DNA from 2 places in the Mesorhizobium sp. B2-3-14 genome. Region 1 is predicted to be linked to the other one. Evidence: riboswitches for the same ligand, from Rfam matches in the RefSeq annotation. Region 1 holds a riboswitch; the other holds the start of a gene.
The links. Region 1 has a riboswitch for S-adenosylmethionine ahead of FJ950_RS01430 (O-succinylhomoserine sulfhydrylase). Riboswitches for the same ligand answer to the same signal wherever they lie in the genome.

Region 1 (14,423 bases):
CCAGCTGAAGGAAGTCCTCGACGTCTATGCATCGCGCTCAGTCGACAAGATCGGCTTCGTGCGCGACCGTGACGACCAGATCGATGCCATGTACACGTCGCTGTTTCGCGAATTGCTGACCTACATGATGGAAGATCCGCGCAACATCACGCCCTGTACGCATCTGCTGTTCTGCGCCAAGAATATCGAGCGGATCGGCGATCACGCCACCAACATCGCCGAGACCATCTACTATATCGTCACCGGCGACCAGATGCCCGCCGACCGGCCGAAAGGCGACAAGACCGACAAGATCGGCCTCCCCGAGGCGCTGCCGGTGAAGTGAACGCACGTCCTCTCGAACGCTTGATCATATTGCGCTAGACTATCCCAAGATAAGCTTGCCGGTTCCCCAGGGAAGGCAACGCTTTCGGGAGGCTGCCATGGAATATGTCCGGGAGTTCAAGGCCTCGCCGCCGACATCGGGCATCATCGCCTGCGGTGTCTATACCGCCGGGCGCCGCATCGCCGATATTCCCATCGAGGAAGCCGGCGAATGGGCCAAGAAATCGGGACATGTCGTCTGGATCGGGCTGCTTGAACCCGACCGCGACCTCCTGCTGCGCGTCAAGGCGCAGTTTCATCTGCATGAACTGGCGATCGAGGATGCCGAGCATCCGCACCAGCGGCCAAAGATCGAGCAATATGGCGATGCGCTGTTCATCGTCGCCCGCACGGCGCAGCTGATCGACGGGCGCGTCACCTTCGGCGAGACACATCTGTTTGTCGGCTCAGGCTATATCGTCAGCGTCAGGCACGGTCCTTCGACATCCTATGCCGCCGTGCGGCAGCACTGGGAAAGCTGCCCGCACTCGCTGGCCAAGGGAGAGGATTTCGTCCTCTATGCCATTCTCGACTTCATCGTCGACAATTACATGCCCGTGCTCGAGCAGATCGAGGACGAGGTCGAGGCGATCGAGGACAAGGTCCTGCTGAAGCCAATGACCGGCCCCGACATCGAACGCCTTTACATGCTGCGCCGCGACCTCCTGCGCCTGCGCAACGCGGCATTGCCCCTGGTGGAAGTCTGTCGCCGGCTGACCAGCGCCGACCTGCCGCAGATCCATTCGGCCATGCACCCGCTGTTCCGCGACGTTACGGATCATATCCGTACCGTCCAGGAGAAGATCGACAGTCTGCGCGAGGTGCTGGCCTTTGCCTTCGAGGCCAGTCTTCTGGTCGGCCAAAGCCAGGAAACGGCGATCTCCAAGAAACTCGCTTCATGGGCGGCCATCCTGGCGGTGCCAACCGCATTCGCCGGCATCTACGGCATGAACTTCACCGACATGCCGGAGCTGAAGATGGAATATGGCTATCCGATGGTGCTGGCCACCATCGCGCTTATCTGCTGCTTCCTTTATTGGCGCTTCAGGAAGAACGGCTGGCTGTGAGGAAGTCGGTAGTCAGTAGTCAGTAGTCGGTAGTGGTTGGTGGGAGCGCTTGTTTCCTCACTACTCACCGCTTATCTATTCCGCCGCCGCTCCGCCGCCGGCTGGAACGCCACGCGGGCATGGTATTTACAGTAGGGACCGGTTTCAGCGGCTTCGTTGCCGCAGAAATTGAAGTCCTCCGAAAGTGGATCGCCGTTCGGCCATTTGCAGGTGCGCTCGGTCAGTTCGACGAGCTGCAGATGCCGTGAGATAGGCACTACGACGTTCTCGACCGGACGGATGTAGTGCCGCGCCACCGGTTCGGCGTCGAATTGCGTCTGAAGGGCCGTCGCGCCGATCGAAGTCGTGACGTGGCGTGCCGTGCTTGCGGCGCGCGCCACCGATTTCTGGACGGTCGATCCCTGCGTAGCCTTCTTCTGGCGCGCCGGCGTCGCTGTTGCGCGACCGCGACCCGACAGCTTCAGCCGGTGCACCTTGCCGATGACGGCATTGCGGCTGACCCCTCCAAGCTGCGCAGCAATCTGGCTTGCGCTCAGACCCTCCGACCACAGTTTTCTCAAGAGTTCTACCCGCTCGTCAGTCCAGTTCATGACCGCGCTCCTTATAAGCGTGCGGCAATCAGAATCCATTCCCGACCCAGCACCACTGCTGGGGCAGACACCACATATATCTGGTGATTAGGTCCGCCGCACGAAATCTAGTTATTTCTCGACTACAACTACTCTATGCGCTGACTCGGTGACAAGAGTCCCAAGTGCAACACGAATCGGTTTTTTCGGTTTTCCCCAACTTGCCCGGTCGCTCATGAGCCGGCGTTGCGTCGGGGAGCTTGCCGCGCGCCACTACGCGACGTTTTCGTTGACTTCATGGCCGAAAAACACGATAAGCCGCAGAAGGCCGCCGCTTTGGCGGCTTTTTTGATTTTCCGGTACCGGAGACGCATATAATGAGCGGTTCGGCGCTTTACGAGACCTTTGCTCGCGCACCCCTGGCCTTCGACCATGGGGAAGGCACTTGGCTGGTTACCGACAAGGGCGAGCGATATCTCGATTTCGCCGGCGGCATCGCGGTCAATTCGCTTGGCCATGGCCATCCGCACCTTGTCGCGGCCCTCACCGAGCAGGCGGCGAAACTCTGGCACGTCTCCAATCTCTATGAGATCCCGGGGCAGAGCAGACTTGGCGAGCGGCTGGCTGATGCCACCTTCGCCGACAAGGTGTTCTTCACCAATTCCGGCGCCGAGGCGCTGGAATGCGCGATCAAGACGGCGCGGCGCTACCACTTCGTCAAGGGACATCCCGAGCGCTTCCGCATCATCACCTTCGAAGGCGCCTTCCATGGCCGCACGCTGGCGACCATCGCGGCAGGCGGCCAGTACAAATATCTCGAGGGCTTCGGACCCAAGGTCGAAGGCTTCGACCAGGTTGGCTTCGACGACATCGACGCCGCCGAGAAGGCGATCACGCCCGAGACCGCCGCGATCCTGATCGAGCCGGTGCAAGGCGAGGGCGGTATCCGCCCAGTACCGACACAGTCGCTCAAGCGGCTGCGGCAGCTCTGCGAACAGCACGGCCTGTTGTTGATATACGACGAGGTCCAGTGCGGCATTGGCCGTACCGGCAAGCTGTTCGCGCATGAGTGGTCTGCGGTGACGCCCGACATCATGGCAATCGCCAAGGGCATTGGCGGCGGCTTCCCGATGGGCGCCTGCCTTGCCACCGACGAGGCGGCCGTCGGCATGACCGCCGGCGTGCACGGCACCACATTCGGCGGCAATCCGCTCGCAATGGCGGTCGGCAACGCCGTGCTCGACGTCGTTCTGGAAGACGGCTTCCTGGAGGATGTCCAGCGCAAGGCGCTGCTGATGAAGCAGGGGCTAGCCTCGATAGCCGACGAATTCCCCGAAATCGTCGAGGATATCAGGGGCACCGGGCTGATGCTCGGCCTCAAATGCGCGATGCCCAACGGCAAGGTGAACATGGCGCTGCGCGACCAGCATTTGCTGGCGGTTCCGGCCGGCGACAACGTCATTCGCCTGCTGCCACCGCTCACCGTCACCGACGCCGAGATTCACGAAGCGCTCAACCGCATCCGCGCCGGCGCCAAGGGCCTGTCGGAGGCGATCGCCTCCGCCGCCGCGAAGTAATCCGGAACCATTCCTGATGTCAGTTCGCCATTTCACCGATCTTTCCACCGTTTCCGAAGGCGATTTGCGCTTCATGCTGGATGATGCGGTGACGCGAAAGGCGCGTCTCAAGGCCGGCGAGCGGACCAAGCCGCTCGAAGGCAAGGTGCTGGCCATGATCTTCGACAAGCCGTCGACGCGCACGCGCGTTTCTTTCGACGTCGGCATGCGCCAGCTCGGCGGCGAGACCATCATGCTGACCGGCACCGAGATGCAGCTCGGCCGCTCCGAGACAATCGCCGACACCGCCAAGGTGCTGTCGCGCTACGTCGATGCGATCATGATCCGCACCACCTCGCATGAGCGGCTGCTGGAGTTGACCGAGAATGCCACCGTTCCGGTGATCAACGGACTGACCGACGACACCCACCCTTGCCAGCTGATGGCCGACATCATGACTTTCGAGGAGCATCGCGGTCCGGTGGCCGGCAAGACGATTGCCTGGACCGGCGATGGCAACAATGTGCTGCACTCGCTGCTCGAGGCCTCGGCACGGTTCCGCTTCAACCTCAACGTCGCCGTGCCCGAAGGCAGCGAACCGGCGCAGAAGCATGTCGACTGGTCCAAGGCGCATGGCGGCAAGCTGCATTTCACCCGCTCGCCCGAGGAAGCCGTCGACCAGGCCGACTGCATCGTCACCGATTGCTGGGTGTCGATGGGACAGGAACACCGTGCTCGCGGGCACAATGTCTTCTCGCCCTATCAGGTCAACGCGGCGCTGATGGCCAAGGCCAAGCCGGATGCATTGTTCATGCACTGCCTGCCGGCCCATCGCGGCGAGGAAGTGACCGACGAGGTCATCGACGGGCCGCATTCGGTGGTCTTCGACGAGGCCGAGAACCGGCTCCATGCCCAGAAGGCAGTGCTTGCCTGGTGCCTCGGTGCTTGAAGTGTCTTGGGGCTTGAAGTGTCTTGGGCGCCCGAAATGCCCAGGCGCCTGAAATGCCCAGGCGCTTGATCTGCGGCGGCGCGATGCCTATCTGCGCCGCATCACGCAAATCAAGCGCGTTTGGACGCATGTGCCCACCAGGGCCGCATGGCCGCGCCCTGGAGCTTTGTCATGTTGGAAAGCCATCAAGTGACTGAACATCACCCCAAACTCGGCGAGTTCGGCTACGCCGGCGACGATCACGTCGTTCCCTTCGAGGTCGGTCCGCTCGACGTGCGCGGCCGCACGGTCCAGCTTGGGCCGATGCTCGACGCCATCCTTGGCCGCCACGATTATCCCGAGCCGGTCGCCCGCCTGCTGGCGGAAGCCTGTGTGCTGACGGTTCTGCTCGGCACCTCGCTCAAATTCGAAGGCAAGTTCATCCTGCAGACCCGCACCGACGGGCCTGTCGACATGCTGGTCGCGGACTTCTCCACGCCCTCGGCACTGCGTGCCTATGCACGCTTCGATGCGGATCGGCTCGAAGCACTGGTCGCGGCAGGCGAGACGTCCCAGCAGACGCTGCTTGGCAGCGGCGTGCTGGCGCTGACCATCGACCAGGGCGCCCATACTCAGCGCTACCAAGGCATCGTCCAGCTCGACGGCGAAACGCTGGAAGACGCGGCGCGCACATATTTCCGTCAGTCGGAACAGATCCCGACCGATATCAGGCTCTCGGTCGCCAAGCTGCTGACGCCCGGGATCGGCGGCGCGCGCGAGCAATGGCGCGCCGGCGGCATCCTGGCGCAGTTCCTGCCGCAATCGCCCGAGCGCATGCGCATTCCGGACCTGCCGGGTGGGGACGGCGATCCGCGCGAGGGAGTCCACGATCCGGCTGATAATTCCTGGCAGGAACTCCTGGCCTTGCTCGGCACCATCGAGCCGACCGAATTGATCGACCCGACCATCGGCGCCGAGCGGCTGCTCTATCGTCTGTTCCATGAGCATGGCGTGCGCGTCTTCGGCGGCGTTCCCGTGGCCGACCAGTGCTCATGCTCCCGCGACAAGATCCGTGGCATCCTCGAAGGCTTCTCAGCGCAGGAGATCAAGGACAGCACCGAGGATGGCGGCATCCATGTCGCCTGCGAATTCTGCTCGACGCAGTACGACTTCGATCCAGCCGAGTTTGCGGCTCAGTAAAGCCTTTCCTTCTCTCCGTTCTGCGGGGAGAAGGTGCCCGAAGGGCGGATGAGGGGCGACGCGACCGTCGGCCCTCAGTTCACCGTGCGCCTTGTCCCCGGCAGATCGAGCGAGAAGGCCGGGATGGCGATGTCGAACGTCTCGCCGCGCTTGTTGCGCATCGTGTAGCGTCCGACCATGATCCCGGAGGGTGTCGAGAGCGGGCAGCCGGACGTGTACTGATAGCTGTCGCCGGGATTGAGTTCCGGCTGGTCGCCGACAACGCCCGGCCCGCGGACCTCCTCGACCCGGCCGGCACCATCGGTGATGTGCCAATAGCGCGACAGAAGCTGCACGAACTCGTCAGACTGGTTGTCGATCGTTATCTGATAGCCCCAGACGTAGCGGTTCTCCTGGGGATCTGAACGATCCTCCAGATAGAACGGCCTGACCTGCACTTCGATGTTGCGCGTCACGGCGCGGTACATGAGCGGCTCCAAAACAATCCGACGACTTTCGACGCTCGCGGTGAGCAGGTCAACGTGCGCGTCTTGTCGCGCCTGGGATTGAAACGCAGGTGCCGGCAAAGAATGTCATTTAAGTGACACACGACAATGGTGGTGTGCGCGAACCGGGCGACTCGGCCCTCTGTCGAACTGTTGAAAACGGCCGCGACGCGGGCCGACTTCCGGAGTGACCAGATCTCGATGGAACTCACTCTCATATCCGCCTCGCTTTCGACCGCACTCATCCTCTCAAACGCTGCCAGCATCCTGCTTGCCGCTTCACAGCTGAAACGGCGCACCACGATTGCCCCGCCGGCGGGCAGATCGCCGGCGGTGTCGATTGTCGTCCCGTCGCGCGGCGTCGAGCCATTCACACATGAGACGCTGGAACGCGCCTTCGCGCTCGACTGGCCACGCTACGAACTGATCTTCTGCGTCGCCCATGCCGACGACCCGGTGGTCAAACTGATAAACAGGGCGATTGCCCGGTTTCCGCAGGTGCCGGCCCGGCTGTTGATCGGCGACGACCGTGTCAGTGCCAATCCAAAGCTCAACAATTGCGTCAAAGGCTGGGAAGCGGCGCGCCACGACTGGATCATTCTTGCCGATTCCAACGTTCTGATGCCGAGGGACTATGTCGAGCACATGATGGCGGCGTGGCAGCACGGTACCGGCCTTGTCTGCTCGACGCCGATCGGCTCCAGGCCAGATGGTTTCTGGGCCGACGTCGAATGCGCCTTCCTCAACACATTGCAGGCCCGCTGGCAGTATGCCGGCGAGGCGCTCGGCCTCGGCTTCGCGCAGGGCAAGAGCATGCTGTGGAACAAGCCGATGCTGGACGCCAATGGCGGCATCCGCGCGCTGGCCGCCGAGATCGCCGAGGACGCCGCCGCGACCAAGCTGGTGAACGGCCTCGGCCTGCGTGTCAACCTCGTTGCGGCGCCCTTCGAGCAGCCGCTCGGCCAGCGCACGTTTGGCGAGATCTGGTCGCGCCAGGCCCGCTGGGCGCGCCTGCGCCGCGTCACCTTCCCGCTGTTCTTCGCGCCCGAGATCCTGACTGGCGCGGCGGTCCCGTTGGCTCTTGCGCTGATTGCCGCGGCGAGCGCCGGCGTCAGTCTCTGGGCAACCGCGATTGCCGTGCTGGCGGCGTTCTATCTTCCGGAATGCGCTCTGGCCCTGGCCAAGGGTTGGCACGTCTCGACGCGCATGATCGCGGCGACGGTCGCGCGGGACGTCATGCTCCCGGCCATCTGGGCGCGCGGCTGGCTCGGCGGCTCCGTCGACTGGCGCGGCAACGCCATGACCATCCGCACCAAGACGGCGGAACTGGAGGAGACGCCGTCGAGCGCCTGATCGCTGCTGACGACGCTGCCTGGACGAAACCTATTTGGCGGCCTTCAAGGCTTGGGCGATATCTTCCAGCAGGTCGTCCGTATCCTCCAGGCCGACCGACAGCCTGAGCGTACCTGGCCCGATGCCGAGTTCGGCGCGGGCCTCATCGCTGAGGTTCTTGTGGGTGGTCGTCGCCGGATGGGTGATCAGGCTCTTGGCATCGCCCAGATTGTTCGAGATCAGCACGATGTCGAGGGCGTTCTGCAGGGCGAAGGCCGCCGGCTTGCCGCCCTTGACGTCGAGGCAGATCAGCGTCGAGCCACCCGACATCTGCTTCTTGACGATATCGGCCTGCGGGTGGTCGGCGCGGCCGGGATAGATGACGCGGGCGATCTGCGGCTGCCCGGCCAGGAAGTCGGCGATCCTGCCGGCGCTCTCGGTCTGCTGGCGCACGCGCAGCGGCAAGGTTTCCAGGCCCTTCAGCAGCGTCCAGGCGTTGAACGGCGACAGGCTGGGACCGGTGTGGCGGAAATAGTCGTGCAGGTTCTCGTCAATCCACTTCTTGTCCGACAGGATGACGCCGCCCAGGCAGCGGCCCTGGCCGTCAATGTGCTTCGTGGCCGAGTAGACGACGATGTGCGCACCAAGCTGCAACGGCTTCTGTTGCAGCGGCGTGGCAAAGACATTGTCGACGACCAGCCGCGCGCCGATCGAATTGGCAAGCGAGGCGACGGCGGCGATGTCGACGACCTCGAGCGTCGGGTTGGTCGGGCTTTCCAGGAAGAACAGCTTGGTGTTCGGCCTGACCGCCTTTTCCCAATTGGCGATCTCGGTGCCGTCGACCAAGGTCGCCTCGATGCCATAGCGCGGCGCCAGCGTCTCGACCACCCAGCGGCAGGAGCCGAACAGCGCGCGCGCGGCCACGATGTGGTCGCCGGCCTTGACGCTGCACAGAAGGGCAGCCGTCACCGCCGCCATGCCCGACGCCGTGGCGCGCGCGTCTTCGGCGCCTTCAAGCGCGCACATGCGCTTTTCGAACATGTCGACGGTCGGGTTGGCGTAGCGCGAATAGATGAAACCAGGCTCTTCGCCCTTGAAGCGGGCCTCGGCGGCCTGCGCCGTCTGATAGACATAGCCCTGGGTCAGGTACATCGCCTCGGAGGTTTCGCCGAAGCCGGAACGCAGGGTTCCGCCATGCACGAGTGCCGTCTGAGGTTTCCAGTTGCGCTTCTTGGTGCTCATCGCTTTGTTCCAGACACAAAAAAACCGGCCGCGAAAGTCGCAACCGGTCCATACGGCCTTGCGGCCCGACGGTCCTTTAGCGACTTGTTTAACGTGGCTGCAAGCCGACCGGCCAAATCACCACGGGATAACGACCCTTTAGACCCGCGCCACGCTTGCGTCAATTGCCGGCTTCATTAAGACGTTTGTACCAAGGCAGGTTCCGCAGAAGTGCCCGGCGGTTTTGCGGCAAGATCCTGCAACAAACAAGAACCTGCAACGAAAGAGACCAGTCTTGGGGCGGAGCCAGACTTTGCGGCAGACAGGCATTCTTCCCGATCAGGACATTTCGGCGCTGTTCCGGTCCGGCGCGCTGAAGTCGCCGCGCGCGCTCGATGCCGACCAGATCCAGCCGGCAAGCCTTGATCTCAGATTGGGCGAAAGGGCCTGGCGGGTTCGCGCCTCGTTCCTGCCCGGTCCCAACCACAAGGTGTCGGAAAAGCTCGATCGGCTGCAACTGCACGAGATCAGTCTGACCGAAGGCGCGGTCCTCGAAACCGGCTGCGTCTATATTGTGCCGCTGCTCGAAAGTCTGGCCCTGCCGGCTGACATTTCGGCCTCGGCCAATCCGAAGAGCTCGACCGGGCGGCTCGACATCTTCACCCGCGTCATGACCGATCGGGGCCATGAGTTCGATAAGATCGCCGCCGGCTACACCGGTCCGCTCTATCTCGAGGTCAGCCCGCGCACCTTTCCGATCATCGCGCGCACGGGTTCGCGCCTGTCTCAAATCCGCTTTCGCACCGGCAATGCGCTGCTCTCGGAAGCCGAGTTGCATGAGCTGCATCGTGCCGAGATGCTGGTCGCCACGGAGCCGCCGAACATTTCCGGCGGCGGCATCGCGCTGTCGATCGACCTCAATGGCGACAAGGATGGGTTGGTCGGCTATCGCGGCAAGCACCACACCGGCCTCGTCGATGTCGACAAGCGCGCCGCGCAGGATGTCCTCGACTTCTGGGAGCCGATCCACAAGAGCCGCGCCGGCGAACTGGTGCTCGATCCCGACGAGTTCTACATCCTCGTCAGCCAGGAGGCGGTGCATGTGCCGCCGCTCTACGCCGCCGAGATGACGCCGTTCGATCCGCTGGTCGGCGAGTTTCGTGTCCACTATGCCGGCTTTTTCGATCCGGGTTTCGGCCATTCGGCGGCCGGCGGCACCGGCAGCCGGGCGGTGCTCGAAGTGCGCAGCCACGAAGTGCCGTTCATCCTCGACCACGGCCAGATCGTCGGCCGGCTGGTCTACGAGCATATGCTGAAGCGACCGCAGGCGCTCTACGGCACCGATCTCGGCTCGAACTACCAGGCGCAGGGCCTGAAGCTGTCAAAGCATTTCCGCGCCGTGCGCTAAGGTTGAAGCTGCCGACCTCGCTCTTGTGGGAGAGATGCCCGGCAGGGACGTGACGGAAACCTATTGCTAGATCGGCGGGACAGCGCCCCGCTCTGGCTTGCCAGCCATTCCCCACGAGAGGGGAATCACGCGCTCATGGATTCAAAGCGCCTTCACCGACACCTTCACCGGCTTCTCGATCTCGAGCGGGTTGCGCAGCGGCAGTCCGAAGTCCCCGGCCTCGATCTCGAACACGTCGCCGGCTTCCGTCTTGATGCCGTCGGCGAAGGATAGCGTCGCTGTGCCGAACATATGCACATGCACGTCGCCAGGCTGGCGGAAGGCCGAATATTTGAAGTGGTGGTGTTCGAGATTGGCGATGGTGTGGGACATGTTCGTTTCACCCGACAGGAAGGGCTTTTCCCACAATGCCTTGCCGTCGCGCAGGATACGCGACGTGCCGCGGATGTCCGAAGGCAGGTCTCCGATCAGGATCTCCGGGCCGAAGGAGGCATTGCGCAGCTTGGAATGGGCGAGGAAGAGATAGTTGACGCGCTCGGTCACATGGTCCGAGAATTCGTTCGACAAGGTGAAGCCGACGCGGAATGGCGCCCCGTCATCGCCGATGACATAGATCCCGGCGACCTCTGGTTCCTCGCCGGCATCCTTGGCAAAGGCCGGTGACATGAGCGCCGCGCCAGGCGCGACTGCCATGGTGCCGTTGCCCTTGTAGAACCATTCCGGCTGCACGCCGACCTGGCCTTTCGCGGGCTTGCCGCCTTCCAGTCCCATGCGGAACATCTTCATGGAATCGGTGAGTTGCTCCTCGCCGTCGGTGCTGAGCTTCTTGTGCATGGAATCGCGCGTCGCGGCCGACCCCAGATGCGTCAGCCCGGTGCCGGTCAAGTGCAGATGCGCCGGGTCGGGGTGGTTGATCGGCGACAGCAGGCGCCCCCGCTTGTAGGCGGCGTCGAGATCGATCGTCTCGCCAAGCCCCTTGCGTTCGATCAGGGCGGCCAGGCCGACGCCGGTGCGGGCGGCCTCCATCGCCAGCGAATAGACGCTGCGTGCCCCGTTGATGATCCGGGTCTTCCCGCCGCTGCGGGCAACGACACGGATCGTCTCGGCGTCGTCGAGAATCTGCGAGATCAGCATGATCAGTCCTCTCTCATTTATCTGTATCCGGCTGCCAATGGGCAAATCCTAACCGGCGCGGCGCGGAAACGCGCCACGGTTGAAACGCTTCGTCCGGATTGCGTTCGCGAGCCTGGTCCTTCCCCGGACTTCTTGGTGCCGACGGGCTGCCGGCAGCTTCGCGATCTAGAACCCGTATGCCTCCTAGTCCTCGCCCCCGGCCCTCAAGCCTTGTTCTTGTTGTAGACGTCGAAGATCACGGCCCCGAGCAGCACCAGGCCCTTGACCACCTGCTGCCAGTCGACATTGACGCCCATGATCGACATGCCGTTGTTCATCACGCCCATGATGAAGCCGCCGACCACCGCGCCGATGACTTGGCCGACGCCGCCCATCGCCGAGGCGCCGCCGATGAAGACGGCCGCGATCACGTCGAGCTCGCTGCCGAGGCCCGCGGCCGGCACGGCCTGGCCGAGACGTGCGGCGATGATCAGCCCGCCGAGCGCCGACAGAACGCCCATGTTGACGAACACCCAGAGCGTCAGCCTTTCGGTGTTGATGCCCGACAGTTGCGCCGCCTTGGCGTTGCCTCCCATGGCGTAGATGCGGCGGCCGATGGTCATGCGCTTGGTGACGAAGACGAACAGCGAGATCAGCAGGCCCATCACCAGGAGCACGATCGGCAGGCCCCGATAGGTCGCGAACTGGAAGACCAGGAAGAGCGCCAGTGCGCTGCCGACCAGGGTCTTGATGACGAACAGGGTGAAAGGCTCGGCCTCATAACCGTGGAGTTCGCGCTTGCGTCGCGTCCTGAAGCCGAAATAGGCGTAGGCGAGCACCGCGATCAGGCCCAGCACGACTGTCGTCATGTGAAGCGTCAGGCCACTGCCCAAAACGGTCTTGCCGGCCGCGTTCACCGTCGGCGGGATCAGGGTCAGCGGACCGATGACATCGGGGATGAAACCGGAACTCAGCGCCTTGAAACTGTCGGGAAGCGGGCCGACCGAGGAGCCGCCGCCAAGCAGCGCCTGGCAGATGCCGCGGAAGATCAGCATGCCGGCGAGCGTCACGATGAAGCTTGGTATGCGGTGATAGGCGATCCAGTACCCTTGCGCGCCACCGATCAACCCGCCGACGATGAGGCAGACGATCGAGACAACGAGCGGATTGCTGAATATGCCGAGCGGCCAGATGACCATCATCATGGCGGCAAGCGCGCCGATGAAGCCGGCGACCGATCCTACGCTGAGATCGATGTAGCCGGCGACGATGACCAGCAGCATGCCGAGCGCCATCACGATGATGAACGAGTTCTGCTGCACCAGGTTGCTGAGGTTGACCGGTTTGAACAGCGTTCCCGACGTCGTGTACTGGAAGAACAGCATGATGACGATCAGCGCGATGATCAGGCCGTATTCGCGCAGGTTCGTCGTCAGCGCCGAGACGGCGACGCGAGGACCCTGCTTGACGTCCTCGGCGGTGCCGCTTTGGGGTGCGGGAGCGCTGTCTGTGCTCATGATGCTTTTCCTTCTCCGCGAACAATGGCGCGCATGATTTTTTCCTGGCTGGCGTCGCTTGCCGCCATTTCGCCGACGATGCGCCCTTCGTTCATGACATAGATTCTGTCGGTGATGCCGAGCAATTCCGGCATTTCAGACGAGATGACGATGATCGCTTTGCCCTCGGCGGCGAGGCGGGCGATGATTGTATAGATTTCGTACTTGGCGCCGACGTCGATGCCGCGCGTCGGCTCGTCGAGGATCAGGACTTCCGGGTCGGCGAACAGCCATTTCGACAGCACCACCTTCTGCTGGTTGCCGCCAGAGAGGTTGCCGGTCAGCTGATAGACGCTGGATGCGCGGATATTGGTCTTCTTGCGATAGTCGTTGGCGACGCTCATTTCGCGCATATCGTCGATGACGCCGCCACTGGAAACGCCGCCAAGGTTGGCCAGCGTCACATTGTGCTTGATATGGTCGATGAGGTTCAGCCCATAGGTCTTGCGGTCCTCGGTGACATAGGCGATGCCGTTCTGCACGGCCTTGCCCACTGTGGAAAGGTCCACGGGCTTGCCGTTGAGCAGCACCTCGCCGCTGATGCGCCGGCCATAGGAGCGGCCGAACAGGCTCATGGCGAATTCGGTGCGGCCGGCGCCCATCAGTCCCGCTATGCCGACAACTTCGCCCTTGCGCACCTTGAGGTCGATGCTCTTGATCACTTGCCGTTCGGCATGGATCGGGTGGTAGACGGACCAGTCCTTGACCTCGAAAATGACGTCGCCGATGCTAGGTTCGCGCGGCGGGTAGCGATCGTCTAGGGATCGGCCGACCATCGAGGTGATGATGCGGTCCTCGCTGATGTCCTTCCTCGGCAATGTCTCGATCGTGCGCCCGTCGCGGATCACCGTCACCTTGTCGGCGACGCGGTTCACCTCGTTGAGCTTGTGGGAGATCAGGATCGAGGTCATGCCCTGCCGCTTGAACTCGAGCAATAGATCGAGCAGCGCCTGGCTGTCCTTCTCGCTGAGCGATGCTGTCGGCTCGTCGAGGATCAGCAGCTTCACTTCCTTGCTGAGCGCCTTGGCGATCTCGACCAGCTGCTGCTTGCCGACGCCGATATGGGTGATCAGCGTCTTGGGGTCTTCCTTGAGCCCGACTTTCTTCAAAAGCTCGGCCGTGCGCGCCTCGTTGGCGTCCCAGTCGATGACGCCGTATCTGGCTTGCTCGTTGCCGAGGAAAATGTTTTCGGCGATCGACAGCATCGGCACCAGCGCAAGCTCCTGGTGGATGATGACGATGCCCTTGTGTTCGCTGTCATGAATGCCCTTGAACTGGCATTCCTGGCCCTGAAAGATGATCTGGCCATCATAGGTGCCGGAGGGATAGACGCCCGAAAGCACCTTCATCAGTGTCGATTTTCCGGCGCCGTTCTCGCCGACCACGGCATGGATTTCGCCTTCCTCGACGCGGAGGTTGACGTTCGACAGCGCCTTCACGCCGGGGAACGTCTTGGTGATGTCGCGCATCTCCAAAATCGTCGAGGTCATCAGGGCAAGCTCCTCCTAGACTTTCTTTTTTTAGGCGATTCCTGACGGAAAACCGCTGCGCAATTTTCCGGGAATGGCTCTAGGCCGGCAGAGACAATACCGGGGCCGCTTGTGAACGAAAAGGGGCCCTGCGTC
Region 2 (14,423 bases), on a different contig from region 1:
CGGCGCGGTGACGCCGGGCCGCGCGATAACCCAAGCAAGCGCCACTTCCGCCTGTTTGGCCGAATGCCTCGCCGACACCGCGTCCAGCGCCGCCAGGATGCGCATGCCACGCGCATTCAGGTAGTCTTTCACCCCGCCGCCGCGCTCGCTTTGGCCGAGATCGGCCTCGCTGCGGTACTTGCCGCTGAGAAAGCCCTTGGCCAGGCTGAAATAGGTGATGACGCCGATATCCTCCGCCACGCAGAGATCGCGCAGTGGGCCATCGAAGGAGGAGCGGTCATAGAGATTGTATTCCGGCTGCAGCACCTCATAGCGCGGCAGGCCGCGCAGGCTTGCCACGTCAAGTGCCGCGCGCAACTGGCCGGCGTCGAGGTTGGAACAGCCGGCATAGCGGATCTTGCCCTTGGCGAGCAGTTTCTCATAGGCGCCGAGGGTTTCCTCATAGGGCGTGGCCGGATCCGGCCAGTGCGACAGGTAAAGGTCGATGAATTCGGTCTGCAGCCGCTTCAGCGATGCATCGACAGCCTTTTCGATATAGGCGGCCGACAGGTCCTTGTGGCCCTGCCCCATGTCCGAGCCGACCTTGGTGACCACTACGACCTTGTCGCGATTGCCACGATCCTTCATCCATTTGCCGATGATGGTTTCCGATTCACCGCCCTTGTTGCCGGGAACCCAGCGCGAATAGGCGTCGGCCGTGTCGATGGCATTGAGGCCAGCCCCGACAAAGCGATCAAGCAGATCGAAAGAAGTCTTCTCGTCGGCGGTCCAGCCGAAGACATTGCCACCCAGAACCAGCGGCGCGATGGAAAGGTCGGTGCGACCGAGACGGCGTTTCTGCAAGACGGATCTCCGTGATGATTGATTGGGACCGGACGGATGCCGCCCGCTGGCTGGGTTCGGAGCCTAACCTAGGTCTTGCCGCATCGAGGTCAAAGGCCTGGCCACCCTTTTCCGCGGACCAGCGCTTCACAAAGTCGCTATCCGGTGCGCCACATCCTCCAGCCAGTGGTCGCGAATCTCGAGCGCTTCCAGATGCTTCAGCGTGCTCAGCACATAATCCTCGTTGTCGCCGGATCGGCCGACCGCGCCGCGCACTACGGCCGCCGCCTCCGCCGCGTCCAGCGCGCCCGCATATTGCTCATGCTTGCGGTCGACGACGTAGGCCACGGCTTCCACCGTGCCACCGCCGTCGAGGCGAACCTTGAGCGTCCGCTCGACATAGACGCTGGTGACGAGTTCGCGCTCGCGCAGATAGGCAATGACCTCGTCGCGCAATTCGCCAGGGACGCGGTACGCAAGGCCGACGCAGGAGCCGCCATGGTCGAGGCCAAGCACCAGTCCGGGCCGCTGGCGCGTGCCGCGATGCACGAAGGAATAGACGCAGAGCGAGCGGCGATAGCCATGCAGGCGGGCGCGTCGTGTCTCGACATGAGCGAAACCCGGTCGCCAGATCAGCGAACCGTAGCCGAACACCCAAAAATCGCCCATATCACCGCGCCTGATTGCAAAAAGAATGGCAGCACCGCACCGGTAACCGGTGTTTTTTCCATCCGTCTCTGTCTACCTAGTGTTCGGAACCTGAGAATCCGTCCACGCCATCCACGCGTTAATGAGAGCCAAAGCATGCCGTCAAGTGACGAACGCCAACCGGGTAACCGTCGCCGCCTGTGGTGGCTTGCCGCGTTCATCCTCGTGCTGTTCGCCATTTACAGCGCCGGCTGGTTCTATCTGGCCAACAGGGTCCGGTCCGAGGCCGACAAGGCGGTTGCCACGCTCAACAAGAGCGGCATCGAGGCCGGTTGCGCCAACCTCCAGGTCGGTGGCTATCCACTGAGCTTTGCCGTCTCTTGCGACAACCTCGCCTATGAGGACGACGCCAAGAGCATTGCCGCCTCGGCCGGCTCCTTCAACGCCGTCGCCCAGATCGTCCAGCCCTTGTCGCCTGTTGCCAATCTACGCGGTCCGCTCCGGACCTCCGTCCCCGGCATGATGCCGCTCTGGATCGACTGGGACAATCTGCAGGCCAACGTCAAATTGTGGTACCCGCTGCCGCGGCGTGTAGCGCTGCAGGCCGAGGGCCTGTCGGGCCAGACCGACCCGGCCGACGACACCGATCCGGTGGAACTGTTCAGTGCCGGCAAGGCGTCAGGCCAATTGCAGCCCAACAACGGCGATCTCGACTATGTCGGCAGCTTTGGCGATCTCGAGATCGACGCCGACGCGATCGGCGGGCGGGTGTTGCCGGCGCTCGATGCCAGCGGCGACGTGACACTGAAGAACGGCGTGGCGCTGATCGGCACGCAGGTGAAAAGCCTGCGCGGCCAGCGGATCGAAATCCGCAACCTCGATCTGTCGTCCGGCACGGCGCGGGTCACCGTTTCCGGGCCGCTGTCGGTCGATGCCGAGGGTCTCGTCGACGCCGACCTGATGATCAGGATCAAGGATCCCAAGGCGGTGGCATCTATTCTTGCCGGCGCCATACCCGAGCAGAAGAATGCGATCGAGCAGGGTTTTGGCGCCCTGGCGCTGCTTGGCAGCGAACCGTCGATGCCGCTGAAAGTGGTCAAGGGCAAGGCTTCCCTCGGCTTCATTCCGCTGGGCAAGATCAAACCGGTCAATTAACGATGGAGAGGCCGGCAAAGCTGCTGAGCGTCGGCGCACTGACGCTTGACACCATTCTTCGTGTCGAATCGCTGCCCAGGCATCAGGGAAAATTCATCGCCTCGGACGGCATCCAGATCGCTTCGGGCATGGCCACGAGCGCGGCCTGCGCCGCGCATCGCCTGGGTGCCGAGGTGTCGCTATGGGCGAGCGCCGGCGACGATCCGGTCGGCGATCTGCTGATTGCCGGGATAGAGGCCGAGGGCGTCGATTGCAGCCATGTACGCCGCGTCAGCGGCGCCCGCTCGGCACTGGCCTCGATCCTGGTCGATGCGCATGGCGAGCGGATCATCGTGCCTTTCTACGACGCGCGCGCGCAGGCCGATCCCGAGGTTTTGCCGTTCACCGACATAACGGCATTCGACACCGTACTGGCCGACGTGCGCTGGCCGGGCGCCGCGGCGCTTGCCCTTAAGACGGCGCGGGCCGCCGGCCGCCCAGCCATACTCGATGCCGATACCGCGCCCCTGGCGGTGCTGGAACGATTATTGCCGCTGGCCTCGCACATCGTCGCCTCGGAGCCGGCGGTCCGCATCATATGCGGCCACGCGCTGGATCTGGAGACCGCCTGCACCGATTTGGCGTCCCGCACCGATGCGTTCGTCGCGGTCACCGGCGGCGAGGCGGGTACCTGGTGGTTCGACCGAAGCGCCGGATCATCCCGCCATGTCGAGGCACCGAGGGTCAAGGCGGTCGACACGCTGGCCGCCGGCGATGTCTTTCATGGCGCCTTTGCCGTCGGGCTGGCGGAAGCCATGGCGGTCGAGCACGCACTGCGCTTTGCCAGCGCGGCCGCCGCGCTCAAGTGCCTGCGCTTCGGCGGCCGGCTGGGCGCGCCGGATCGGGCGGAGACGCTCGCCATGATGGCAACCGCCTGGCCGGTTGAAATCACCTAGCTCTTTGCCGGATGCTCGACCGCCTGGCGGCCAAAATCGGGCGCGTCGATATCCTGGCCCGCCTCGATGATCGAGCGGCGCACGGCGCGGGTGCGGGTGAACAGGTCGAAGAGCTTGTCGCCGTCGCCCCAGCGGATGGCGCGCTGCAGGAACGCCAGGTCTTCCGAGAACCGCGCCAACATTTCCAGGATGGCATCCTTGTTGTGCAGGCACACGTCCCGCCACATGGTCGGATCGGAGGCAGCCAGACGCGTGAAATCGCGAAAACCGGAGGCGGAATATTTGATCACTTCCGTCTTGGTCACCGATTCCAGATCGTCGGCGGTGCCGACGATGTTGTAGGCGATGATGTGCGGCAGATGCGAGACGATGGCCAGCGTCATGTCGTGATGCTGCGGGTCCATCGTGTCGATGTTGGCGCCGCAGCGGCGCCAGAATTCCGACAGCCGTTCCAGCGCTTCCGGATCGGTGCCCGGCACCGGCGTGAAGATGCACCAGCGGTTGTCGAACAGGTCGGCAAACCCGGCATCCGGGCCGGATTTTTCGGTGCCCGCCAGCGGATGGCCAGGAATGAAATGGACGCCTTCAGGCACATGCGGCTGCATCTGCGCGATGACCGAGGCCTTGGTCGAGCCGACATCGGTGAGGATCGCCCCCTTTTTCAGCGCCGGCGCGATTTCCTCCGCTACAGCGCCGGATGAGCCGACCGGCACCGAGACAACGACCAGATCGGCATCACGCACCGCGTCCCCGGCATCGGTGGTGTAGGAATCGCCAAGGCCCAGTTCCTCGGCTCGCTTGAGCGTTGCCGCACTGCGCGTCGAGATGGCGACATGGCGAGCCAAGCCCTCGCGTCGGATGACGCGGGCCAGAGACGAGCCGATCAGGCCGATACCGACCAGCGCGATCTTTTCGAACATCGGTGATGCCATGGTGTTCCAGCTCTTTAGACGTTCTAGCTTTTCAGGAATGTCGTGAGCGCGGCGACAACGCCGCGATTGGCCTCTTCAGTGCCGACGGTCATGCGAAGCGCGTTGGGAAAGCCGTAACCTGAAACGCGCCGCAGAATATAGCCGCGCGCGCTCAGATAATCGTCAGCCGCCGCCGCGGAATGCTTCTGATCGTCGGGAAAATGAATGAGCAGGAAATTGCCGACGCTCGGCGTCACGCGCAGCCCAAGTCTGGTCATTTCGCCGCTCAGCCAGGTAAGCCAGGTCTCGTTATGCGCCACGCTACGCTCGACATGGGCACGGTCGCGGATCGCGGCGATGCCGGCCTCGATCGCTGTCGCATTGACGTTGAAGGGGCCGCGTACACGATTGATGGCGTCGACGATATGCAGGGGACCATACATCCAGCCGATGCGCGCGCCGCCGAGCCCGATCTTGGAGAAGGTGCGGGTAATCACCACGTTCTCGGCGCTGCCGGCCAGCTCGATGCCGGCTTCGTAATCGTTGCGGCGGACATATTCGGCGTAGGCCGCGTCGAGCACCAGCAGCACGTTTCCCGGCAGTCCGGCATGAAGGCGGCGCACCTCCTGGAACGGCACATAGGTGCCGGTCGGGTTGTTGGGATTGGCCAGGAACACGATTTTCGTGCGCGGCGTGACGGCCGCCAGCATCGCATCGATGTCGGCGCGCTCGTCGGTCTCCTTGACCACGACCGGGGTGGCGCCTGCCGACTGGATGTAGATCTTGTAGACCATGAAGGCGTGTTCGGTGAACATAGCCTCGTCGCCGGGCGCGAGATAGGTCTGCGCCAACAGGCCGAGGATTTCGTCCGACCCGTTGGAGCAGATGATGTTTTGCGGGTTGAGGCCATGCACCTCGGCGATTGCCTCGCGCAACCGCCTGGCGCTGCCGTCGGGATAGATGTCGAGTTTGCCGGCGACCTCGCGCGCGGCCTCGATCGCCTTCGGCGAAGGCCCAAGCGGATTCTCGTTCGACGACAGCTTGTAGACCTTGGCGACGCCGGCGGGCGCCGAGCTTTTGCCGGGCACATAGGCCTCTATGTCCATGATGCCCGCGCGCGGAGTTGGACGTGCCTGATCCGGTGTCTGGTTCATATCTTGCAAAATCCGTCGAAAACCCCTCCATCCGGAGGCCGCTGCGGAAATACAAGCCATGGCACGCAATGTCGAGAGTGGCAGTGGTGCCAGCCGCCGCCATTGACGGCGAGGCAGGCGGGTTCTAGAAAGACGATTGACAGTTCCGTGGTGATTTGGCCGGTCGGCTTGCAGCCACGTTAAACAATTCGCTAAAGGGCCGTTTGCGTGACGTAACCGGCTTTGCGAAGGCAATGCCGGTTTTTTGTTGTCCGCGACCGGCCGGACGGACGCATCGGCGGCGGAGATCGGCAACGATTTCCACGAGCGCACGGTGCAGCAAGAGAGACGTGATGGCCGCTCTGCGTGCAGGAAAGACCAACAACGAGGCCGACCAACCGTCGAGCCCGGTGTTGCGTTTCGGACCCGACAAGCCGCTCAAGCTCGACGCCGGCACGCTGCTGTCGCCGTTCCAGATCGCCTACCAGACCTATGGCACGCTGAACGATGCCCGCTCCAATGCCATCCTCGTCTGCCACGCGCTGACCGGCGACCAGCATGTCGCCAGCACCAATCCGGTAACCGGCAAGCCCGGTTGGTGGGAAGTGCTGATCGGACCGGGCAGGATCATCGATACCAGCCGTTTCTTCGTCATCTGCTCCAATGTCATCGGCGGCTGCCTGGGTTCCACCGGTCCGGCCTCTACCAACCCGGCCACGGGTAAACCCTATGGCCTCGACCTGCCGGTCATCACCATCCGCGACATGGTGCGCGCGCAGCAGATGCTGATCGACCATTTCGGCATCGAGAAACTGTTCTGCGTGCTCGGCGGCTCGATGGGCGGCATGCAGGTTCTGGAATGGGCGTCGAGCTATCCCGAGCGCGTGTTCTCGGCGCTGCCGATCGCCACCGGGGCGCGCCATTCGTCACAGAACATCGCCTTCCACGAAGTCGGGAGGCAGGCCGTGATGGCGGATCCGGACTGGCATGGCGGCAAATATTTCGAACACGGCAAGCGCCCGGAGAAAGGGCTGGCGGTGGCGCGCATGGCCGCCCACATCACCTATCTGTCGGAAGCCGCCCTGCACCGCAAATTCGGCCGCAATTTGCAGGACCGCGAAGCGCTGACCTTCGGCTTCGATGCCGACTTCCAGATCGAGAGCTATCTGCGCCACCAGGGCATGACCTTCGTCGACCGCTTCGATGCCAACTCCTATCTCTACATGACGCGGTCGATGGATTATTTCGACCTCGCCGCCGACCATGGCGGCCGGCTGGCCGACGCCTTCGCCGGCACGAAAACCCGCTTTTGCCTGGTGTCCTTCACATCGGACTGGCTGTTCCCGACCGAAGAGAGCCGCTCCATCGTCCACGCACTCAACGCCGCCGGCGCCTCGGTATCCTTCGTCGAGATCGAGACCGATCGCGGCCACGACGCCTTCCTGCTCGACGAGCCGGAACTGTTTGCCGCCATCAACGGCTTCATCGGCTCGGCCGCGCGCGCCAGGGGGCTCAGCGCATGACCCCGAAAAGTTGCAGACGTTTCGGATCAAGGTCATGCGCCAAACAGGACGGCGAAGCCATGACCCCGAAAAGTTGCAGACGTTTCGGACCAAGGCCATGCGCCGTCCACGAGGCGAAGCCATGAGCGTCAACGGCAGCCAACGCGTCGACCTCGAGGTCGTCGCCAACCTCATCCCGCCGCAATCGCGTGTGCTCGACGTCGGCTCGGGCGACGGCTCATTGCTCGAATTGCTGCAGGACACCAAGCAGGTCGACGGTCGCGGACTCGAGCTGTCGCAGCGTGGCGTCAACGAATGCGTGGCGCGCGGTCTCAGTGTCATCCAGGGCGACGCCGACACCGATCTCGAATTCTATCCCGACAAGGGCTTTGACTTCGTTGTCCTGTCGCAGACCCTGCAGGCCACCCGCAACCCGAAGCTGGTGCTCGACGAGCTGCTCAGGATCGGCAACCGGGCAATCGTGTCTTTCCCCAATTTCGGTCACTGGCGGGTGCGCCTGTCGCTGTTCGTCAAGGGCCGCATGCCTGTGACCAGCGACCTGCCCTATTCCTGGTACGACACGCCCAACATCCACTTCTGCACGATCCGAGACTTCGTCAATTTGTGCGAAGAGCTTGGCGCGACAGTGGAGAAGGCGACCGCGCTCGACGCCAACGGCCAGAAGATCGGCCTGTCGATGCCATGGTGGTTCTGGAATTTCTTTGGCCAACAAGCAGTGTTCCTGCTGAAGCGATAATGAAATGGGCGACGCCCGCAGGCTCGACTGCCAATCCTTGAGGGTGGCCGCGCGTCTTTCAGCGGGTGCGAAAGTGTTGCAGTTGAAGCGCCATGAGCTGGAATTCATCATGCCTGGTCGGTCGAACGACGGCACGACGGGGTGACATGGCAGGTTGTTTTTTGTAGCGTCGCACCGAATCCGATGAGGCCCATCCAGGGGGAAGTCCGATCCATTTAGCCATCCCGATGATCAAAGGACCTGGCGCGAAGGGTGTTTACGCGCTGGAGGCGGCCGACGTGATATGATCGGGAAGACCGAACAGGCGCCCCTCGTCACGGTGATCACGCCGACTCACAACCGGCGCGAAACGGTGCTCCGCGCCGTCGAAAGCGTGCTTTCCCAGAGCATGCCGCGATTTGAACATATCGTCGTCGACGATGGTTCGACGGACGGGACCGAGGCGGCGCTCGCCCGCATCCATGACCCCCGGCTGATCTATGTCGGCGCGAAGTGGCGCGGCGCCAATGCCGCCAGGAATGCCGGCATCGAGCTAGCCCGGGCGCCCGTGGTGACTTTTCTTGATTCGGACGATCTCTTCCTGCCGCACCGGCTCGAACGGACGCTGGCATGGTTCGACGACAATCCAGCGCTCGAAGTCCTGCTCTCCTCATATGTCTCGGTGAAGGGTGGCCGCGGCACCGCCTGCGTCAACCGCGGCGCTTTCCTGAACCCGCCAATGCTGGAGCGGGCGGTGGTCGCGCAGACGGCCTTCATAGCCGGATCGGCTATAACAGCCAGACGCGAGGCTTTGCTGGCCATCGGCGGCTATGACAGCGACATTCCCCGGATGCAGGACCGCGAGCTTCTGCTGCGCTTCGCACAGCGCTTCGGCGCGCAATTATCGGAAGATATCGACTGGACGAAGCACAATTCGCAGAATTCGATTTCAGGCCGCAGGGACGGCTATGTCGAAGCCTACGCGATCCTGATGAGTAAGCATCCGCACATCGCTCGCTCATACCCCCATGTCCCTCCCTTTATGATCACGCGGCAGATCATCGCCGATATTCTCCGGGGGCGAATACCACAGGCATTTGCAGGATACATGGCCAACCGCTCGTCTGATGCGCTTGGTTATTCATTGCCGGAACTGATCAACGGTTATCTCCACGGCCGCCGCTGGCGGCGCGACCTCTACGACGAAGTTCGTGGCAAGTTTGGAATTCCACCGGCCTGACCGGCGACAGCTCAGCGATCGAGCACGGCGCGTTGCAGGGCGCATTCCTTCTCGTCCGGCAGCGAGATGCCGACCGCCAGGCCCTTGGCGGCCAGGCAACGGGCCGCAACGGGGGAAAAACTGCTACTTCCTGTGGTGGAGGCTTGCCGCGGCTGGCGGCGGCTCGATGGCACCCGCCCTGACGTGGGCAGGTTTCAGCGCGGGCGCGTCGGAATCCTTAACGATCGTCAGGGAACGCGGGAAGAACTGATTGTTGTGCTGGCCGCGCCCGATGTTGATGATCGCGGCGCCGGGCAGGCGCTTCTCCAGCAGCGACAGCACGCGCCGCAGCGAGGGTCCGTCGAACGCATCCATGGCTTCGTCGATGATCACCCATTTTGGCTGTCGCAAGGCGAGCCTGGCCACGCCAAGCAATCGCTGTTCGTCATCGCCCAACTCATGGTCCCAGCGTCCGACGCGGTCGAGCGACGACGACAGCCGTCCAAGACCGACCTCGGCAAGCACCGCTGAAATGTCGGCGTCGTTCGCCGGCGCATGCCCGTTCGGGTGATTGAGGACCTCGCGCAGCGTGCCGGCTGGCAAATAGGGCACACGCGGCACGAAGATGATGGTTTCCCCCGCCGGCAGGCCGATCCGCCCGCTGCCCCACGGCCACAGCCCGGCAATGGCGCGGAAGAACAGCGTCTTGCCGGCGCCCGGTTCACCGGTGATCATGACGCGCTCGCCGGCATGGATTTCGACATGCTGGTCGGCGAGCTTGGTGCATCCGTCCGGCGATGCCACCTGAAGCTTCTCGAACGTCAGGTTGCCATTGGCGTTGTCGGCGAATTCGATGCGCTTCTCCTTGTCGTGCAGCACATCGGTTTCATCGAGCGCGATGCGGAAGTCGGCGACACGCATCAGCGTGGCGCGCCAGTCGGCAATGCTGCCGATGTTGTTGATGAACCAACGCAGGGAGGAGTGGACCTGGTTGAAGGCCCCGACCGCCATCATCAGCCCGCCAAAGCTGATATCCCCCGCGAAATAGACCGGCGAGGCGACCAGGATCGGCGCCACGACCGTGATCCAGCCATAAGTATCGGTTACCCAGGACAGATTGATCTGGGCGGTGTAGATGCGCCGCATGGCGCCCAGCACCGTGCCGAGGTCGAGTTGCAGCCGTCGCTTGGCGTCATCCTCCCCACGGTACAGCGCGATGGCATCGACATTCTCGTTGACGCGCACCATCGAGGAGCGCAGCTCCGCTTCGCGCGTATAGCGGTCGCTGTTGAGGCTGATGAGCGGCCGCCCGACCAGCCAGCTCAGCCACGAGGCGGTACCGGCATAGAGGAACGCGGCCCAAACCATGTAGCCCGGTATCGCCAGCGACCAGCCGTTGACGTGGAAGACGAAGCCCGAAGACAGTTCCCACAGCACACCGACAAAGGACACGAGCAGGATGAACGACTGCAGCAGGCCGACACCAAGATCGGTCGACAGGTCCGAGAGATGCGCGGCATCCTGTTGCATGCGCTGGTCGGGATTGACGCCGATGGCGCCGGCATTGGCCAGCCGGAAGGCGCGCGCCGGCCGCATCCATTGGTCGATCAGGTCCAGCGTCAGCGCCTCGCGCAACTTCAGCCGGATCATCTGGTTGAGCCAGGTCTGGCCGATATTGAGCACCAGCAGTCCGCCGGCGATCATGGCAAAGACCATCAGCTGATGCAGGAAGGCCGCCATGTCGCGGCGCGCGAGGGCATCGTAGAAGGGCTGGTTCCAGCGGTTGAGCAAGACCTGGCCGATCGACGTCGCGATAATGACGCCCATGATGCCGAGCGACGTCCACAGCAACCACTTGCGAACCGGCGATCCGATCAGCGCCCGCTTGATCGTCGCCACCTGATCGCGCAGGCTGCTGGCGACGGCGACCGGCTGAATGGTGGCCTGATTGTCCAATTGATCAGCCATGGCCGAGGTCCTTGCGTTCAGTAGCGAAGCTGAAACCGGATGAAGGGAGCCGACGGCGGCAGCCCCTCAACCACTCCGCGAGCCCAGCACGACAGATAGGTCGGAAAGACGCGGCGCGATGCAAGTTTCCATCGCGATCACGAAGGTGTCACTTGCCGGGGCGATGCCACACCCCTTGCCTCGGCCCGCCGGCCGAGCCGTGTCGCGCCATGCGGCGACAGCACCGGCACGAAGACGCGGCGGGACGCACGCTGGGCCACCGGCACGCCTTGATAGAGCCGTTTCTGCGCTTCGACGACAATGACGCCGGAAAAGATCGGCCACAGCCTCCGGCCGGCGCGCTCCAGCACATTGTGGAAGCGCATCATGAAACGCCGCCGCGATGGCGGGAAGAACAGCGCATCCGACCAGGCGGCGGGCGTGAAATTCGCCTCACGCAGCAATTCGGTGAGCTGCCCGCGTGAGAAGGGCCGCCCATTGCCGAACGGCGTATGTTCGAAGCGCGCCCAGACACCGCGCCGGTTTGGCACGACGATGACGACGCGCCCGGCCGGCGACAGCACCCGCCAGATCTCGTTCAGCGTTTCACGCGGGTTTTCGACGTGTTCGAGCGAATGGACGAGCAGCATGCGGTCGATGCAGGAATCGACCAGTGGCAGTTCCTCGTCGAACACCAGGGCCGTCGCCGTTGGCCCGGCCGCCGGCCAGACCACGGCGCCCTGGGTCGCCGGCATGAAGGCGAAGACCCGCTCGGCGTCGGTGCCGAAGCGTTCCAGCCAGGGCAAGGTATAGCCCAGGCCGACCAGCCGCTCATTGGGCACCGCGGCCCATATCGACGACAGCGCCATGGTGATCGAGCGCTCGGCGAACCGGCCGAGCGTTGTCGAATAGAAGGAACGAAGGTCGACGATGTCGGAATGCATGTCAGGGATGTAGCCGTGATGTCAGCCGGATTCAACAAAAGGCCAAAGCGGCCGGCACGGCGGATGTCAATTTGACATCCCACGATAACATTCGCTTTGCTCGCCATCCGGGATGACATTCGCTTTCTCATCCGGGATGACATTCACGCAGCGGCGCCCTATGTCTGCGGCGGCAAATGGAGAAATGCGATGCCGGTCGAAATCGAACAGTTCATGTGCCGCACCGACAATTTCGGCGTGCTGGTGCATGACCCCGAAAGCGGCCAGACCGCGATTATCGACGCGCCCGAGGAAGCGCCGATCCTGGCCGCGATCAAGCGCACCGGCTGGACGCCGACGATGATCCTGACCACGCACCATCATATGGATCACGTCGAGGCCAATCTGGCGCTCAAGGAGCGCTTCAAGCTGCGCATCGTCGGCCCGGAGGCGGAAAAGGCCAAGATCCCCGGCATCGATGAAACCGTCGAAGAAGGCTCCGTCCTGCATCTCGGCCATGAGCGCATCGAAGTGATCGCCACGCCCGGGCATACCGCTGGCCATGTCTCCTACCATCTGCCGTTGTCGAAAGTGGCGTTCACCGCGGATACGTTGTTTGCGCTGGGTTGTGGACGGCTGTTCGAATGCAAGCCGCCGGTGATGTACGAATCGCTGCGGAAGCTCGCGGCCCTTCCCGCCGAGACGACAATCTATTGCGGCCACGAATACACGCTCGCCAATGCCCGTTTCGCGCTGAGCGTCGACCCCAGCAATTCGGCGTTGAAGGAGCGCGCCGCGCGGATCGAGGCGCTGCGGGTCGACAACAAGCCGACGCTGCCGACGACGATCGGCGAGGAACTGTCGACCAATCCCTTCCTGCGCTGGCACGATCCGGCAATCCGCAAGCATCTCGGCATGGAAAAGGCCGGGGATGCCGAGGTCTTCGCCGAAATCCGCAAGCGCAAGGACAATTTCTGATGCCAGCTTTCTGCCGATGACCAGTTCCGCGGAAATCATAGCAACGCTCGCCCTGAAGCCGCATCCGGAAGGCGGCTGGTACGCGGAAACCTTTCGCGACGGAGCCGGTGGTGCGCGCGGCCATTCGACCGCCATCTATTTCCTGCTGGAACAGCATCAGGTTTCGGCCTGGCATCGGGTCAGGGATGCCGCCGAGCTTTGGCACTTTTATGCCGGCGCGCCATTGGCATTGTCGATGTGGGAAGAAGGCGGCGCCATTATCGAGCAGGTTCTCGGCATCGAGCTCGCGGCGGGTGAACGGCCGCAGATCGTCGTGCCGGCGGGCTGGTGGCAATCGGCGCGTACACTGGGCGAATGGACGCTGGTTGGCTGCACGGTGGCGCCGGGTTTTGATTTCGCCGCCTTCGAACTGGCCGAGCCGGGCTGGCAGCCGAAGCCGATTTAACCCAGCAGGAATCCCAGCGTGACCGCCAGTTGGGCGGCATAGTACAAAACCCACACGGTGAAACGCATCCAGGCGCGATGCTGCGAGACGGCCGCCACTAAAAATTTCTCCATGGCGAGCAGCCCGTCCGATGCCATGAACAGCACGGCGCCACCGATCACCCAGACGTTGCTTGTCGTTAGCGCCGACATGCCCATCGCCAGGATCGCCACGACATAGACGGCGATCGGTATACGCAAGCCGGGACCAACGCGGCGCCAAAGCGCGGCCAGCATGACGATCGCGAACACCGCCATGGCCAGCGCGATCGCGCCGCGCCAGGGCTCGGCGCCAAGCAACTCCAATCCGGCACCGCTGCGCAGCAACAACGCGACATAAACGATGTGGGCGACGAGAAAACTGGCCAGCCCACCCAGAAAGGCTTTTTCGCCGTCGCGCGACAAGAAGGCATCGCCAATGGCGCTCAGCGCAAGGGCGGCGACCAGCAGCAGCGGCCCGCCTTGTATTGCGGCAAGTACGGCGAGCATCGCGACGGCAAGTGTCTTTGCCGCCGAGCGGGCCAGCGTCGGCGGCGTGCCAAGCGTGAAGCCATAGATCACCGCGGCCACCAGCGAAAAGATCAGCGTCGCATTGGCGTTGCCGTCGATGCCCCCGGCAAACGGCATCGTCATGCCTTGGCTCCGCCTTCGGATGTCTCGGCTCTGCTCTCCGTAGCCGGCTTGCGCAGGAACAGCGATTTTGCCGCTAGCGCCGCGCCGCCGGTGATGAGCACACAGGCGGCCAGAATGCGCAGCGACGGTTCGGCGACGCCGGCCGCGATCAGCACCAGCGTCGACAGCAGCGGCGCCGCGTAGCTCGCGGCACCCAGCACCTGGATATTGCCGCGCTTGACACCGATGTCCCAGGCATAAAAGGCCGCGCCCACCGGCATCAGGCCGAGCCCGAGCACGGCCAGCCACTGGCCGGCGCCGTCAGGCAGAACCGTTTGTTCCAGCGCCAGGTGGCAGACGAGCGACAGCACGGCGGTTGCCGCGCAGAACCAGGTGACGATGCTGGTCGGCACCGACGG

Region 2: another riboswitch for S-adenosylmethionine. It lies ahead of FJ950_RS11135 (homoserine O-acetyltransferase); the one in region 1 lies ahead of FJ950_RS01430 (O-succinylhomoserine sulfhydrylase).

What each region holds. Positions count from the first base shown of each region.
Region 1 is NZ_VFVP01000001.1:314,166-328,588, reverse strand. It holds gene phoU (phosphate signaling complex protein PhoU) at 1-325, shown strand, start outside; gene FJ950_RS01465 (magnesium and cobalt transport protein CorA) at 423-1,430, shown strand; gene FJ950_RS01460 (GcrA family cell cycle regulator) at 1,502-2,020, opposite strand; gene FJ950_RS01455 (aspartate aminotransferase family protein) at 2,377-3,576, shown strand; gene argF (ornithine carbamoyltransferase) at 3,593-4,504, shown strand; gene FJ950_RS01445 (Hsp33 family molecular chaperone) at 4,652-5,683, shown strand; gene apaG (Co2+/Mg2+ efflux protein ApaG) at 5,758-6,150, opposite strand; gene FJ950_RS01435 (ceramide glucosyltransferase) at 6,370-7,521, shown strand; gene FJ950_RS01430 (O-succinylhomoserine sulfhydrylase) at 7,552-8,742, opposite strand; SAM riboswitch at 8,799-8,876, opposite strand; gene FJ950_RS01425 (2'-deoxycytidine 5'-triphosphate deaminase) at 9,035-10,129, shown strand; gene araD1 (AraD1 family protein) at 10,271-11,263, opposite strand; gene mmsB (multiple monosaccharide ABC transporter permease) at 11,467-12,759, opposite strand; gene mmsA (multiple monosaccharide ABC transporter ATP-binding protein) at 12,756-14,288, opposite strand.
Region 2 is NZ_VFVP01000003.1:460,339-474,761, reverse strand. It holds gene FJ950_RS11165 (aldo/keto reductase) at 1-843, opposite strand, end outside; gene FJ950_RS11160 (gamma-glutamylcyclotransferase) at 970-1,491, opposite strand; gene FJ950_RS11155 (DUF2125 domain-containing protein) at 1,627-2,625, shown strand; gene FJ950_RS11150 (sugar kinase) at 2,628-3,560, shown strand; gene FJ950_RS11145 (prephenate/arogenate dehydrogenase family protein) at 3,557-4,492, opposite strand; gene hisC (histidinol-phosphate transaminase) at 4,516-5,625, opposite strand; SAM riboswitch at 5,763-5,840, shown strand; gene FJ950_RS11135 (homoserine O-acetyltransferase) at 5,958-7,127, shown strand; gene metW (methionine biosynthesis protein MetW) at 7,249-7,863, shown strand; gene FJ950_RS11125 (glycosyltransferase family A protein) at 8,147-9,082, shown strand; gene FJ950_RS11120 (ABC transporter ATP-binding protein/permease) at 9,206-11,029, opposite strand; gene FJ950_RS11115 (methyltransferase domain-containing protein) at 11,167-11,952, opposite strand; gene gloB (hydroxyacylglutathione hydrolase) at 12,142-12,909, shown strand; gene FJ950_RS11105 (cupin domain-containing protein) at 12,926-13,354, shown strand; gene FJ950_RS11100 (lysoplasmalogenase family protein) at 13,351-14,025, opposite strand; gene FJ950_RS11095 (EamA family transporter) at 14,022-14,423, opposite strand, start outside.